DNA from 2 places in the Candidatus Pelagibacter sp. PS_44 genome. Region 2 is predicted to be linked to the other one. Evidence: riboswitches for the same ligand, from Rfam matches in the RefSeq annotation. Region 2 holds a riboswitch; the other holds the start of a gene.
The links. Region 2 has a riboswitch for S-adenosylmethionine ahead of AC5SLO_RS02125 (homocysteine S-methyltransferase family protein). Riboswitches for the same ligand answer to the same signal wherever they lie in the genome.

Region 1: it holds a riboswitch for S-adenosylmethionine, as region 2 does, so the genes downstream of both, AC5SLO_RS02845 (O-acetylhomoserine aminocarboxypropyltransferase/cysteine synthase family protein) here and AC5SLO_RS02125 (homocysteine S-methyltransferase family protein) in region 2, are expected to answer to the same signal.

Annotation. Positions count from the first base shown of each region.
Region 1 is NZ_CM182063.1:514,451-521,594, reverse strand. Features, by position in the region: gene AC5SLO_RS02880 (DMT family transporter) at 278-1,126, opposite strand; gene AC5SLO_RS02875 (AEC family transporter) at 1,144-2,040, opposite strand; gene AC5SLO_RS02870 (homoserine dehydrogenase) at 2,040-3,332, opposite strand; gene AC5SLO_RS02865 (hypothetical protein) at 3,333-3,557, opposite strand; gene argC (N-acetyl-gamma-glutamyl-phosphate reductase) at 3,554-4,576, opposite strand; gene rpsI (30S ribosomal protein S9) at 4,610-5,050, opposite strand; gene rplM (50S ribosomal protein L13) at 5,052-5,513, opposite strand; SAM riboswitch class V at 5,653-5,721, shown strand; gene AC5SLO_RS02845 (O-acetylhomoserine aminocarboxypropyltransferase/cysteine synthase family protein) at 5,726-7,027, shown strand; gene AC5SLO_RS02840 (COX15/CtaA family protein) at 7,038-7,144, opposite strand, start outside.
Region 2 is NZ_CM182063.1:392,427-399,570, reverse strand. Features, by position in the region: gene AC5SLO_RS02150 (glycine cleavage T C-terminal barrel domain-containing protein) at 1-1,040, shown strand, start outside; gene AC5SLO_RS02145 (hypothetical protein) at 1,199-1,429, opposite strand; gene AC5SLO_RS02140 (hypothetical protein) at 1,430-1,615, opposite strand; gene AC5SLO_RS02135 (NAD(P)/FAD-dependent oxidoreductase) at 1,641-2,984, opposite strand; gene AC5SLO_RS02130 (OsmC family protein) at 3,103-3,654, opposite strand; SAM riboswitch class V at 3,659-3,723, opposite strand; gene AC5SLO_RS02125 (homocysteine S-methyltransferase family protein) at 3,727-4,788, opposite strand; SAM riboswitch class V at 4,855-4,919, opposite strand; gene AC5SLO_RS02120 (DUF1737 domain-containing protein) at 5,215-5,421, opposite strand; gene phoB (phosphate regulon transcriptional regulator PhoB) at 5,507-6,187, opposite strand; gene phoU (phosphate signaling complex protein PhoU) at 6,187-6,885, opposite strand; gene pstB (phosphate ABC transporter ATP-binding protein PstB) at 6,888-7,144, opposite strand, start outside.

The DNA.
Region 1 (7,144 bases), 120 kb from region 2:
TCTGGGTAACATATCATTATATTTTATAGACCTAGGATTGGATATAAACGTTGATATACAATGCTTTTTTATTGATTTGAATAATTTTTAAAAAATTTAGCTTTAATTAAATATCATACCTTTAATTTAAAAAAGTATTTATAAATTTTTAACTACAAATATGCTATTTATTCTTATTTTGATAATTATTAATTATAATAAAATCTAATGATTACAGTAGTATAAATTGTAAACTTAATGTATTATATTAAGTATTAGTAAATATAAGTTACTTATATTAAATTCTTTTAACCACTACTTCTCTTCTAGAAATATAAATACCACTTAGCACAATTATAAAGAGACCTAAAAATGTCCAATTATCAGGGAAATCACCAAAGAAATAGTAGCCAATAATCACATTAGGAATTATCTCAGTATAGCCTAAAGGAGCTAATTTAGATGCATCAGCATATTTAAGCGACAGTATAAGGAATAAGTGGCCAATGCATGCAAAGACCCCTATTCCAGCCATAATAGACCACTGATTAAGAGTAGGTTTAACCCAAATAAAAGGAATTATCATAGATATTATGATCGCCCCTACTAAACCTGTTAATAAAAGCGTTAATAATGGATTGTCTGAAGTACTTAGCTTTCTTGTAATAATCAAATAAAAACCATACATAACACCTGTTCCTAGGGCAGCAAAACTTGCTAGATTTAATTCTAAAAAACCTGGCCTAATTACTACTAAGGAACCTACAAATCCAATTATTACAGCTGTCCATCTTCTTAAACCCACCTTCTCACCTAATAAAATGGGTGAAAATGCTGTAACGATTAATGGAGCAATAAAAGCTAATGTTAAAGCTTTAGCTAATGAGATTACAGATATTGAATAAAAAAAACATACATTCGCAGAAAGTAAAATCAAACCTCTAAGTATTTGTAGTTTTGGTTTATCAGACCAGACTAAGTGTTTTTTATAAAAGAAAAACATTATTGGAAGAGTAAATACAACTGTGAAAAAATACCTAGCCCAAGTTATTTGTAGTACTGGTAAATCTGTACTTAAATATTTTGCAAATCCATCCATTACTGGAAGAAACATCCAACCTAATAAGCTAAAAATAATGGCTTTCATAAGCCAATAGATACAGTTTAATTGAAGTACTTTAAAGCAAAGAATACTACTATTGGAATAGTAATAAAAGACATCAATGTTGATGTTACAATTGTACTAGCGATACTATCAACAATTTTTTTAGGTGAATACATCGATCCAACAAGATAATTTAACACAGCACTTGGCATTGCACTTTGTATTAATAAGACACCAGCTGCAAAACCATTCAAATCGAGTTTATTTATTATAAGAATACATATGAGTGGACCCAAAATAACACGTCCTAAGGCTAATATAATTGAATCTTTTAAAGAAAACTTAAACCTTGTTAAGGCTATACCAAGGGACATTAAAACTAAAAATATTGTTGCATATGTTAAAAGAAAAGTGGTGTTTTCAAGAAATACTGGGACATCTAAGTTAAAATAAAGAAATAATATTGATATTATTATTGCATAAACAGGAGGACTTTTAAGAACCACATCAAAAGAAAATTTTTTTTTAGCAAGAAAAACACCCAACGTAAAATGAAACAAAATTATAACAGAGGCTATAGCAGAAGCTACACCAAGCCCTTCAGTGCCGTAAGCAAAAAGACAAATTGGTATACCCATATTACCAGTATTTGGTAAAATCATCGGCGGTAGCTCCATACTTAGATCTCTTTTTAAAATAAAAAGAAGTATTAAACCAACTATGGAAAAGCCTCCAATCATAACTAAAGCATAGAAGAAGTAGGAGGTAAAAACTGCTAAAGTTATACCTGTGGTAGTTACAGTATAAAAAATCATTGCAGGCGTTCCTATATTACCTGCAAAATTAGTTATGAAATTAGTATCTATTTTTGGATTTTTATTCCCCAAGTAATAACCAATACCGATAACAAAAAAAACAGGAAATAAGACTTCAAAAATTTTGGAATATAATTCCATTAATTATAAATTCTAATTAATGTAGGATATTTAAGAATATCTTTATCTTTTTTAAATTTTGCAAGACAGTTATTTGAATTAAGTTCACTTGTTTTGTGAGTAATAATAACAACAGTAGCTTTATTATTTTTTTTATCTGGTGTTTGAATCATTCTTTTTACAGAAATTTTGTATTGAGCTAACCTGTTAGTAATTCTTGACAGAACACCAGGTTTATCTTTAACTTCAAATCTCAAATATAAAGAATTAGTATAATTATTGACATTATAACATTTTATGGACTTACGCTTGTTGTTAGGCATACCAAAGGGTTTTTTAATATCCCCTTTCAAAATTGAAAGTAAATCAGATAGTAATGATGAAGACGTAGGTCCAGGACCAGCACCCTCTCCTTGTAATATACTTTCACCAACAGGTTTACCCTCAAGTATGACGGCATTCATCACACCAGAAACATTACCAATATAAGAATTTTTACTTACAAGACATGGGTGGACAGTTTCAAATAAACAACCATTAATAATTTCAGAAATACCAAGTAACTTAATACGTAAATTTAATTGGCTAGCTATTTCAATATCTTTTAATTCAATTTTTTCAATTCCTTCCATTAAACATTTATATTTTGAAATCTTAGTATTAAATGCAAGAGCAGACAAAATTCTTACTTTAGCAAAAGCATCAAAACCATTAAGATCTAATTTAGGGTTACCTGGTTCAGCATATCCTAATTTTTGAGCCTTTTTTAAAACATTGGCAAAACTATCTTTAGAATTTCTCATTTCTGATAGAATATAATTGGAAGTTCCATTCAAAATTCCATAAACTTTAGTAATTTTGTTAGTTGCTAGACCCTCTTTAATAGTTCTTAATATTGGAATACCACCAGCAACAGATGCTTCAAATTCAAGATTAACATTATTATCTTCAGCTAATTTAGCAAGATAATCTCCATGTTTTGATATTAGGGCTTTATTTGGTGTAATAACGTGAATTTCATTTCTTAAAGCAGTTTCAACTACTTTTTTAGAAATACCATCAGACATTCCTATTGCTTCAAATAAAATATCAACTTTATTTAATTTAAAAATATCTAAAGGATTTTTAAAAAAGATATCTTTATTAACTTTAAATTTTCTCTTCTTTTTTATGTTTTTTGCAGAAACAGCTACAATATTAATTCTTTTACCTGTAATTAATTCAATTTCTTTTTTTTTTGTATTTAATTCATTTAGTAAATAATTACCTACTTGACCCAATCCAACTACAGCAATATTTAAATTCATTTTCATTTACTTGTTTATATCAGGATAGTCTGAGTTTTTTGAATATTCTTTAAGAAATAAATCAAATTCATCAAATGACATTAGTTTAAAATCTCCATTTTTTTCTAACATTTTAGTATATTTTTTTTTTTCAATATTTTTTTTGATAGAATCTTTGTTCCAGTAAGCAGAATCCTTATCTAAAGAACAAGACAATAAAAATAGAAATAAAAATACTAAGAAATATTTCATATTAAGCCCTCAGTCTTTTTAAATCCAAATCTAATGTTCATATTTTGTATAGCTTGTCCTGCGCCACCTTTAATTAGATTGTCTATTGATGACAAGATAATCACTTTATCTTTATACCTAGTTTTAGAAATTGATATATGGCAGTTATTTGTATTAATTATATCATTTGTACTTATTAAAGAGTTAGTTTTTAGAATTTTTACAAATTCATTATTGGGATAATGATTAATCAACACTTTTTCTAATTTTTTAATTGTAGATCCTTTATTTAGCTCTACATAAATAGTGCTTAATATTCCTCTAAACATTGGGGTTAAATGTGGTGTAAAAGTAAAATTTACTTTCTTTTTTGTAAAAAAATTAAACTCTTGTTGTATTTCAGAATTGTGACGATGAGAACCAACGCCGTAGGCACTTAAAGATTCATAAAGGTTTTTATTTTTATATTTGTCATGTACTCCTCTTCCAGCTCCGGAATATCCCGATTTAGAGTCTATAATTATATTATTAACTTTAATTAAATTTTTTTTAATCAATGGAATTAACGGTAACAATATTGATGTTGGATAACAACCCGGGCAAGCAATAATATTAAAATTTTTAACTTTTTCACCTGTAATTTCAGGTAATGAATATATAGATTTTTTAATATTTGAAATTGATCTGTGTTTTTGTTTATACCATTTTAGATATAAGGATGCATTATTAAGTCTAAAATCTGCTGCCAAATCAATCAACACATTATGTTTTAATAAACTATTTGATATAGATTGAGCTTCACCATTTGGTAATGCGGTAAATACCAAATCAACTTCTTTTAAAAATGATTTATTAAATTTAGTAATCTTGGGTAAATTTTTTGATTTTAATGATTTTTCATAACTAGTAATTTTCTTACCCACAGATGAGCTACCACACAAATATTTTATATTAATATTTTTGTGTTTAACTAATAACTTTATTAATTGAACACCAATATAACCAGTTGAACCAGCAACTAAAACATTAAGCTTAGGCATTGTTTATTATAACTATTTTGAAATAAAAAAGAATTATCTTTTCGAGAATTGGAAGCTTCTTCTAGCTTTTTTACGACCAGGTTTTTTTCTTTCAACAGATCTTGAGTCTCTGGTGTTAAGTTTCTCTGTTTTTAGTGTACTTCTTAGTTCTGAGTCAAATAATATTAAGGCTTTTGCAATACCGTGAACCATTGCTCCTGCCTGTCCAGTGTGACCGCCTCCAGCGACACTACATCTAACATCATAAGCTGTTGCTTGATTAATAATTTCAAAAGGTCTAGTAATTTGCATTTTATGACTACCACTAGTGAAGTATTCATCCATTGTTCGACCATTAACATAAATTTTACCGGTCCCTTTTTTTAACCAAATTTTAGCAATTGATTTTTTTCTTCTGCCAGTAGCGTATTTGCTATCTTTAAAATCTAACTTGATCTTAGGTTTTTTTGATATTATTTGTGCTGTTTGTTCCATATTAATTTCTAATTAAATTTTTGCTATTTAATTTTCCTAAATCTAAAAGTTTTGGATTTTGAGCTGCATGAGGATGCTCTTCACCAGCATAAATTTTAACTTTAGTTAGTTGTTTTCTACCAAGAACACCTCCTGGTAACATTCTCTTAACCGCTAATTTTAAAGTCTCACCTGGTTTATTCTTTTCTAATAGTTTTTCAGGAGTTATTTCTTTAATTCCACCAGGGTGGCCCGTATGTCTATAGTATTTTTTGTCTTTAAATTTTTTTCCAGTAAATTTTGCATGTTCTATATTTTTAACAACTACAAAGTCACCATCATCCATGTGAGGTGTATAAGTAGTTTTGTTTTTTCCTCTAACAATCATTGCTATTATAGATGCTAGTCTTCCAACAACTGCTCCTTTAGCATCAATTTCAAACCAATTACTTGTTAATTCGCTACTTTTTAAAAATTTAGTCATAGAGCGTGGATTAATACTATTAATAATTATAAAGTCAATTTTATATTTCTCTTGCAATATAGCCATTTAATGGTAATTTTTGTTTGCCGATTTGTTCCTATTGCAGGCTAATAATTGCTAAAAAGGATTTTTTACCCACATTTTCGGTAGGCGCATTTGAACTGTATTGTATGCCTTGCATAAAGCAAAAATACTAAAAAAGGAGTATTAAGATGAGTACAAAAAGACAAAACCCAGAAACTATCGCATTGCATGGTGGTGATTATAGAAGTGATCCAACTACAAAAGCTGTAGCTGTCCCAATTTATAGAACAACTTCATATCTATTTGATAGCACTGAGCATGCGGCCAATTTATTTGGTCTAAAAGAGTTTGGAAATATCTACACAAGAATTATGAATCCAACCAATGATGTTCTTGAAAAAAGACTGGCTGCCTTAGATGGTGGATTAGCAAGTTTAACTGTCTCTTCTGGGCAAACAGCTTCAACCTTTGCTATCTTAAATGTTGCTCAGGCTGGGGATAACATTGTTAGTTCTACAGATCTTTATGGTGGAACTGTTTCATTGTTTACTCATACATTGAGTAAGCTTGGTATTGAAGTTAGATATGCTGATCCAGCAGATCCTAACAACTTTGAAAAAGCAATAGATGATAAAACTAGAGCTTTTTATGGGGAAACATTGCCCAATCCTTATTTAAGAGTATTTCCTATTAAGGAAGTTTCTGATATTGGAAAAAAATATAATATTCCATTAATAGTTGATAACACCGCCGCCCCTATCATCTGTAAGCCAATAGAGCATGGAGCTGCAATAGTGGTTTACTCACTTACAAAATATATAGGTGGACATGGTACAGTTGTGGGTGGAGCACTAATTGATGGTGGAAATTTTGATTGGACAGCCAATCCAAAAAGACAACCCTTGTTTAATGAACCTGATGCAAGTTATGGTGGCGTAGTATGGGGTAAGGCAGTTCCTGAATTAACTGGCGCCAATGTATCCTTTGCTGTTAGAGCAAGAGTTACTCTTTTGAGAGATCTTGGAGCTGCATTAGCTCCTGATAATGCTTTTGGAATAATTCAAGGACTTGAGACAGTAGCCTTGAGGATGAAACAACATTGCTCTAATGCGGAAAAAACAGTGGATCATTTATCTAATCATAAAAAAGTTTCTAGAGTGATTTACCCAACCAAATATGAAGGAGATATTGGTAAAAGAGCAAAAAAATATCTTGATGGAGGAAATGGTGCTTTAATAGGAATAGAACTAAAAGGTGGCATTGAGTCTGGTAAGAAATTTATAGAAGCTTTAAAAATGTTTTATCATGTAGCAAATATAGGAGATGCTAGAAGCTTAGCTATACATCCGGCAACGACAACTCATAGCCAACTCACGGAGCAAGAATTAAGTGCTGCAGGAGTTACTCCTGGATATATAAGACTGTGTATAGGATTAGAACATATTGACGATATAATAGATGATCTTGATCAAGCACTTAGTGCTTCATAACAATTCTTTATCATTTTAAAAAACCGCTTGAGTTTTTATAAATGAGTAAAATATAGGTTGTTAATACAAAAATAGAACCTAACTGGTGTAGTGATGCATACTTTATCTCTACACCAG
Region 2 (7,144 bases):
ACATGTACATTCCTCGTGACTTTGGTTCTCCTGAACAAAACTTTTGGAATTTAGTCAATGAAGCAATTTTATGTGATGTTGCAGTAGAGCGACAGGTTGAGATTACAGGACCCGATGCTACAAAATTTATTCAACTGTTAACGCCTCGAGATTTATCAAAGCTTGCAGTTGGCCAATGTAAATATGTTTTAATAGTAAATAATGAAGGTGGAATTTTAAACGATCCAGTTTTATTAAGATTAAAAGAAAACCATTATTGGTTATCCCTTGCAGATAGTGATATTTTATTATGGGCACAAGGCGTTGCAATCAATTCAGGTCTTAATGTTAAAATTTCTGAGCCCGATGTCTCCCCTCTTCAATTACAAGGGCCAAACTCTGGAAAAATTATGGAGGCTTTATTTGGTGAAAGTATTAATGATCTTAAATATTATTGGTTACGTGAATTAGATTTAGATGGCATTCCTTTAATTGTGTCCCGTACCGGTTGGTCAAGTGAACTAGGTTACGAGTTATATTTAAGAGATGGTTCTAAGGGAGATGAGTTATGGGAAAAAATAATGGCAGCTGGTAAACTTCACGGATTAAAACCAGGTCATACATCATCGATTAGACGTATTGAAGGTGGAATGTTATCCTACCATGCTGATGCTGATATAAACACCAACCCTTATGAACTAAATTTAGGAAGACTTGTGAACCTTGATACCGATATAAATTTTATTGGAAAAGATGCTTTACAAAAAATAAACAAGGATGGTATTAAAAGAAAACAAGTTGGAATGATCTTAGATTGTGATCCTTTAACTGGACCTAACACTACCTTTTGGGAAATCAAAAAAGACAATGAATTTGTTGGTAAAATTACATCTGCCGTTTATTCACCAAGACTAAAACAAAACATTGCACTTGCAATGGTATCCATTAATAATTCAGAGATTGGAACAGTGCTCGATGTTAAAATGAATGACAAAATTATTAAGGCAACAGTTGTTGAAAAACCTTTCTATGATCCTAAAAAGAAACTAGCAAGTTCTTAGTAAGTCTAGTATTCATAAACCATGTTAACCCCAAAAGACTATATCTCTCTTTACTTACTCGTAATTGTTCTAACAGTTGTCTCTGTTAACTTCATGTACCGTCTATATTTTTAGTAGCAACCTCTATCTTTAGCTATGAAAGAAAATTTTTTCATCTTTTATCTTTCATTAAAAACCATACAGTATTCGCCTGTTTCAACTATTGTAAAACCTAAAGGACCTTGATCTACTTCTTCCATCATTAAAGATTGCATACAATTAGTTTCAGCATATTCATACCAAATACCAATAAAAAATTCACACTCACCAGCAAAACATGTGGCCATTTCTGAGTATGCATTCCCACTCAACAACAAACCCAGAACCACGATCCCTAAAAGTTTTTTCATTTATTTTATAATCCAAAAAATAATATTTATTATATAAACCAAAATACCATAAAATAAGAACATCAGAAATTTGTCTTTTCCTGACTTTTCTTTCCAATTCAAAGTAAATAACGCAGCAGGTGATGCAACTAGTAAAATAATTCCTAGAACAATTACCAATACTGATAAAATTATAAATACATTCATAAATTAATTTTTATCATATATTTTCTTAAATATTAAATCTGTCTTTAATTGCATAAAACCATACTGCTAATCTAAAGTAAAATGTTCTTAATTGAGGGAAGATAAACTTCTTAGGTAATCCTTTATAAATTTTTGAAATATCTAACTCTTTACTGTTTGATAATACTAACTTAGACAGTTGTTTACCGGTCCAAGGAGCAGCACTCACTCCAACCCCATTATAGCCAAATCCATAATAAATCTCTTCATTATCAATTTTACCAATGGAGGGAGTTAATTTTTGAGATAAAGCAATTAATCCCCGCCAATTGTAATCAATATTAATATTTTTCCATTTAGGAAAAATATCTTTTAAAAATTTTTCCATTTTCTTAGACATATTTAAATTAGATTGATCACTGCCACTTAAATCCCCTCTAGTGCCAAATAAAATTCGATTGTCAGGTAACTTTCGATAATAATATAAAAGATTTTTAGTATTAGCTATTGGAGAAAATGTTTTAAAATTATGTTGGTCAATTTCTTGCTCGGTTAAGGGTTGGGTGACAATAATATTTGAAATTACTGGTAAAATTCTTGAATTCATCTCTGGGATTAAACCTTCTTGGTAGAACCCGTTTGTTGCAACAACTATTTTTTTTGAACGAATAGATCCTTCTTTAGTCCTTAAAATATAAGCACCCTTATCTTTATCAATTTTATCAACTTTAGTGTGCTCGAAGATTTTTAATTTTTTAGATAAAGCGTATTTTGCAATGCCATTAACAAACTTAAGAGGATTGATTGCAAAACCAGGTTTATAAGAAAAAGCTCCAAATTGCTCTGTGCCCCCATGGCCAATTTTATCAAAGTCTTCTTTTGAAAAAATTTCAGTTTCAATGCCAAACTCTTCTCTATAAGCTGTAGCTTGTTCTTTAATATCTTTAAACTTATTTGGATGATGGGCTACAACGTAATTACTATCCCCCGTCACATCACAATCAATATTATATTCTTGTATAATATCTTTTGTATAATTTGAGCCTTCAACAGAGTTTTTAAAGAATTTTTTAGTTTCATCATTACCGTAAATAGATTGCATCTTTTTAAAAGACATCTTACTTGGTGGCAGACAACAAAAACCTGCATTACGAGATGAAGCCCCCCAACCTATTTTTCCTGCTTCAACTAAAATGACATCTAAATTATGATTTTCTATTAAATTAATTGCACAGGATAAACCAGTGTACCCTCCACCTATTACAACAATTTCTGAGCTGATATCTTTATTAAGTTTATCTAGATTTAAATTTTCGCTTGAATGATCTTCCCAATAACTACTAACTGATGTGTTAAATTGATAAATATCAGAATGATAAATATTTTTCATTAACAAGACCCTAGCACGCAATTAATAGTTAATTCTAGTCAAACTTCTAATTTTTTAGGATTTGAAATGAACTTAAAAGACTCAAGCCCTATTTTTCATAGGGCTTGAGTTAGATTAGTTAAGCAGCACTTACTCTTTGCTCTATGTGCTCTTTATTATTAGAACTTGAAGAAACCTTTTGAAACAATTTAATAGGAACTCCTTTTGATAAAATATCTAATACCGGGCAATGTGTATTTACTGTATCAATCAATTTATCTATTTCTGCTTTAGGTGATGAAGATTTAATATCAACAGTGCCTGAGATGGATTGAAAGCCAGGTCTAGTGTTTTTATTTAAAGCTAAAAAACCCTGAAGATCTAATTCACCTTTTAATTTAACACTAACACTCTCAATATTAATACCCGCTGCTGTAGCAAATGCTTTATAAGTTATCTCCTGACACGTTGCTAACGCTGCTAATATTAACTCTACTGGGCTCGGACCTTCGTCTTTACCACCAAAACTTTTGGGTTCATCAACAACTAATTTATGCTCTCTAAGAGTGACTACAGATTGAAGTCCTTCTTTAAGAATTGAGTTGCTTTCATATTGGACCACAGCATTTTTTGGGTTGGCTGTAAAATCCTTCTGTAGATTACTTATTGTTTCTTTTAGATTGTTACTCATTTTTTTTCTCCTGTTTTAGTGCTTCGACATATGTCAGGCGCACAATTTAGTTAAATGCCCTTCTTAATTTATTTACGCTTTGTCTCCATATTCAGTCATATGTTTTGGAATTCTTTTATTTTTTCCATACATAAAATGATTTTCCATGTTCTCTCGATATTTACTTGCTGGAACAGTTAAACCAATAGATTCAGCAACTTCCCTAATCAACATTGGGTTTGCTCCACAACATACTCCAAGGTAATTAATGCCTAGGGCATAAGCATCTTTTGCAAATTTACCTATTTCATATCTATTACAAAAGTGTGGGTCCAATGCTGTTGGAAACGTTCTTCCATGAGGTGATGGACACTGACAATTACTTCGATCTGGTAGATTAAAAAATGTTGGGTAATCTTCACTGGTTCTATAAGGAATAGGTAAAGCTCCAACATGACATTTAACTGCTTTTCTAATTTCTTTTAAAAAAGGAAACATGGTAGCAGGTCCTCTAAAACAATTTAAACCAACAACATCAGCCCCTAATTGCTCTAGCTCTTTACAGGTATCAACAACTGATTTTCCATCTCTCATTTTATTTTCACCCATTGGAGATATGGTTAATACAGTTGGTAAACCTGTTTTTTTCATTATCTCTAAAGCTTTAAAAGCTTCTTCAGCATAATAAAAAGTTTCACCAATTAACATATCAGCACCTTCTTCAACGGCCCAACCAATCATTTCTGTAAACATTCCTTCAACTTCTTTTTGAGATTGTGGATCATTATGTTTCCAGATATTTGAATTTGAAATATTACCTGCCATCAAATTTGGTTTTGATCCTTTAGGAGTATCTAGTGCTACTTTTTTAGCAATTTTTAATGCTGAACGATTTAGTGGTTCAAGAAGTTCTTCTTTACCAATAACACGCATTTTTTCTCTATGGCCATTATAAGTAAAGGCCTCAACTACATCAGATCCTGCGTGTTGAAATTCTCTATGTAAATTTTCTAAAACTTCAGGATGATCTAATGACACCATTGGAACAAATTCCCCTGATGACATATAGCCACGTCTTTCTATCTCAAATAAAAAACCTTCTGCGCATATAACAGGTCCTTTATCTAATCTTTCTTTTAATTTATTTGTGCTCATTTTTTTTCCTCTTGTTTTGGAGAAAAAAGGTCACAAAATAATCAGAGGTTATATTCATAGGCCTCTTTTCTCCTTTTTAGTGCTTAAGCAAATGCAGGGCGCACAATATGGTTCAACTGCCCGGCTTAATTTTATGAAAGATAAAAAAAAACCACCTGTCTAAAGCGGTGGTTGAAGCGTCGCTTTAGCAGGATTTATAACGCGCTCTGCAATTTAACTTAACTCAGCGCAATCACATATAATCAACTTTCTCTCAAACTGTCAATTGAAAAAATAAATAATAGTTAAAATTATGAGAATAATGACAATCCAAATACTAAGATTAGTTAAAAACTGCTTTAATTTAGAATTAGATTGTAGAAAAGCTGGGAGTACTAATAAGAGTATCCCTAGCATATAAACAAAGGGTAATATCTGATCTGCCATTTATATCGATGATAGCTTCATCTTTTTGGAATACTTTTTCTGAGGTGAATTTTTTATAACTGCTTGAGCACAACGCATGACCCCTCTTTTTTTATCAAAAGTCATTTTGGGTTCACCATACAATTTCCATCCGTTGGATATGGCCACCGTTACACGATGGCAAAATTCTGAAGTGTCGTCACTTGTAATAAATCTATAACCTTTCATAATCAGACCTTAACAAGTCCTAAATCATGTGTCTATGTTCAGTTTATTATTATTATTTTAAGTCTTTACGCTTCTACAGTCATTACTAATTTAATGAATAGCCAGCTGATCTTACGGTTCTAATTAATTCTTTAAATCCATCAATATTAATACTTTGTCTAAGTCTTCTTATATGAACATCAACTGTTCTTGTTTCAACATTGATATTATCAGACCAAACATTCTCTAGAATTTGATCTCTTGAGTAAACACGTTTAGGGTTTTTAATAAAAAAATTGATTAAATCATATTCCTTGGGTCCCAAATGAATTTCTTTGTTTTTTCTAAAAACACGTCGTGTTAATCTATCCACCTTAAGGTCTTCGAATTCAACAATATCAGAAACTAATGAGGGCTTAGATCTTCGAAGTAGCGCTTTTATTCTTGCAAGTAATTCTGGGAAACTAAATGGTTTGGTGACGTAATCATCTGCACCAGAGTTTAACCCTTTAATCTTATCTTCATCCTCACCCTTAGCAGTAAGCATTATGATTGGAATTTCTTTAAATTTTTTTTCTTTTTTTAAAATTTTACAAATTTCTACGCCAGAAAAATCAGGTAACATCCAGTCTAATAAAATAAGATCTGGAAATAATTTTTTAATATCTTCAATACCCTCATTGCCATTGTCTGATGATGAAACTTTATAACCTTCTTTTTCAAGGTTATATTTAACTAAAGTGATAATGGGTTGTTCGTCTTCTACAATATGAATGCTAACGCTCATTAGTTTGGATCAAAATCTTTACCTTTAGGTCTTGCTCCTTCAATATGTTCTCCCTCGATTAGATAAAATAAAGCTTCAGCGATATTAGTAATATGATCTCCTGCTCTTTCAATATTTTTAGTCACAAACAATAAGTGTGTTGCTAGATCTAAATTTTTTTTATCTTTGCTTAAGAAATTTGCAACTTCATTCATTGCGATATGTGTTAAATCATCTACTCTCTCATCTGATTTCCAAATTTTAACAGCAGCTTCTTTTGACTGGTTAAGATAAGCATCCAAAACATCTTTCAATTGTCTTTGAACTAACTCCCCTAATCTTTTTAAACTGGCAATTAACTCTTCTGGAAGATCGCGTGGTAAAGGTTTGATCTTTTTAGCAACACTTTTTGCTAAATCACCAATACGTTCAAGATCACTTGAAATTTTTAAAGTTGAAATAGTTAATCTTAAATCAATTGCCATCGGGGCTCTTTTAACGAGTACTGTTACAATCTGCTCTTCAATAGTTGCTCTTAACTCATTAATTTTTTCATCATTTTTAATAATGTTTTCAGCAGCTTCTTTATCAACTTTGATGATGGCCTCCATTGAATCTGTCAACTGAGCTTCAACTAAGCTACCCATTTTAATTAAGTTATCATTTAAACTTTGTAATTCATCCTCGTAGGATTTAACAATATGTGTAATATCTGACATGATTAACCAAACCTCCCTGTAATATAATCCTGGGTCATTTTATTTCCAGGGTTTTTAAATATTTTTTCTGTTGTATCCACTTCAATTATTTTTCCTAAATGGAAAAAGCCAGTTCTTTGAGAAACTCTTACAGCTTGGGACATTGAATGAGTAACAATGACTATTGTATAACTTTTTTTAAGTTCATCAATTAATTCTTCAATTTTAGCAGTGGCAATAGGGTCTAGTGCCGAACACGGTTCATCCATTAAAATAACTT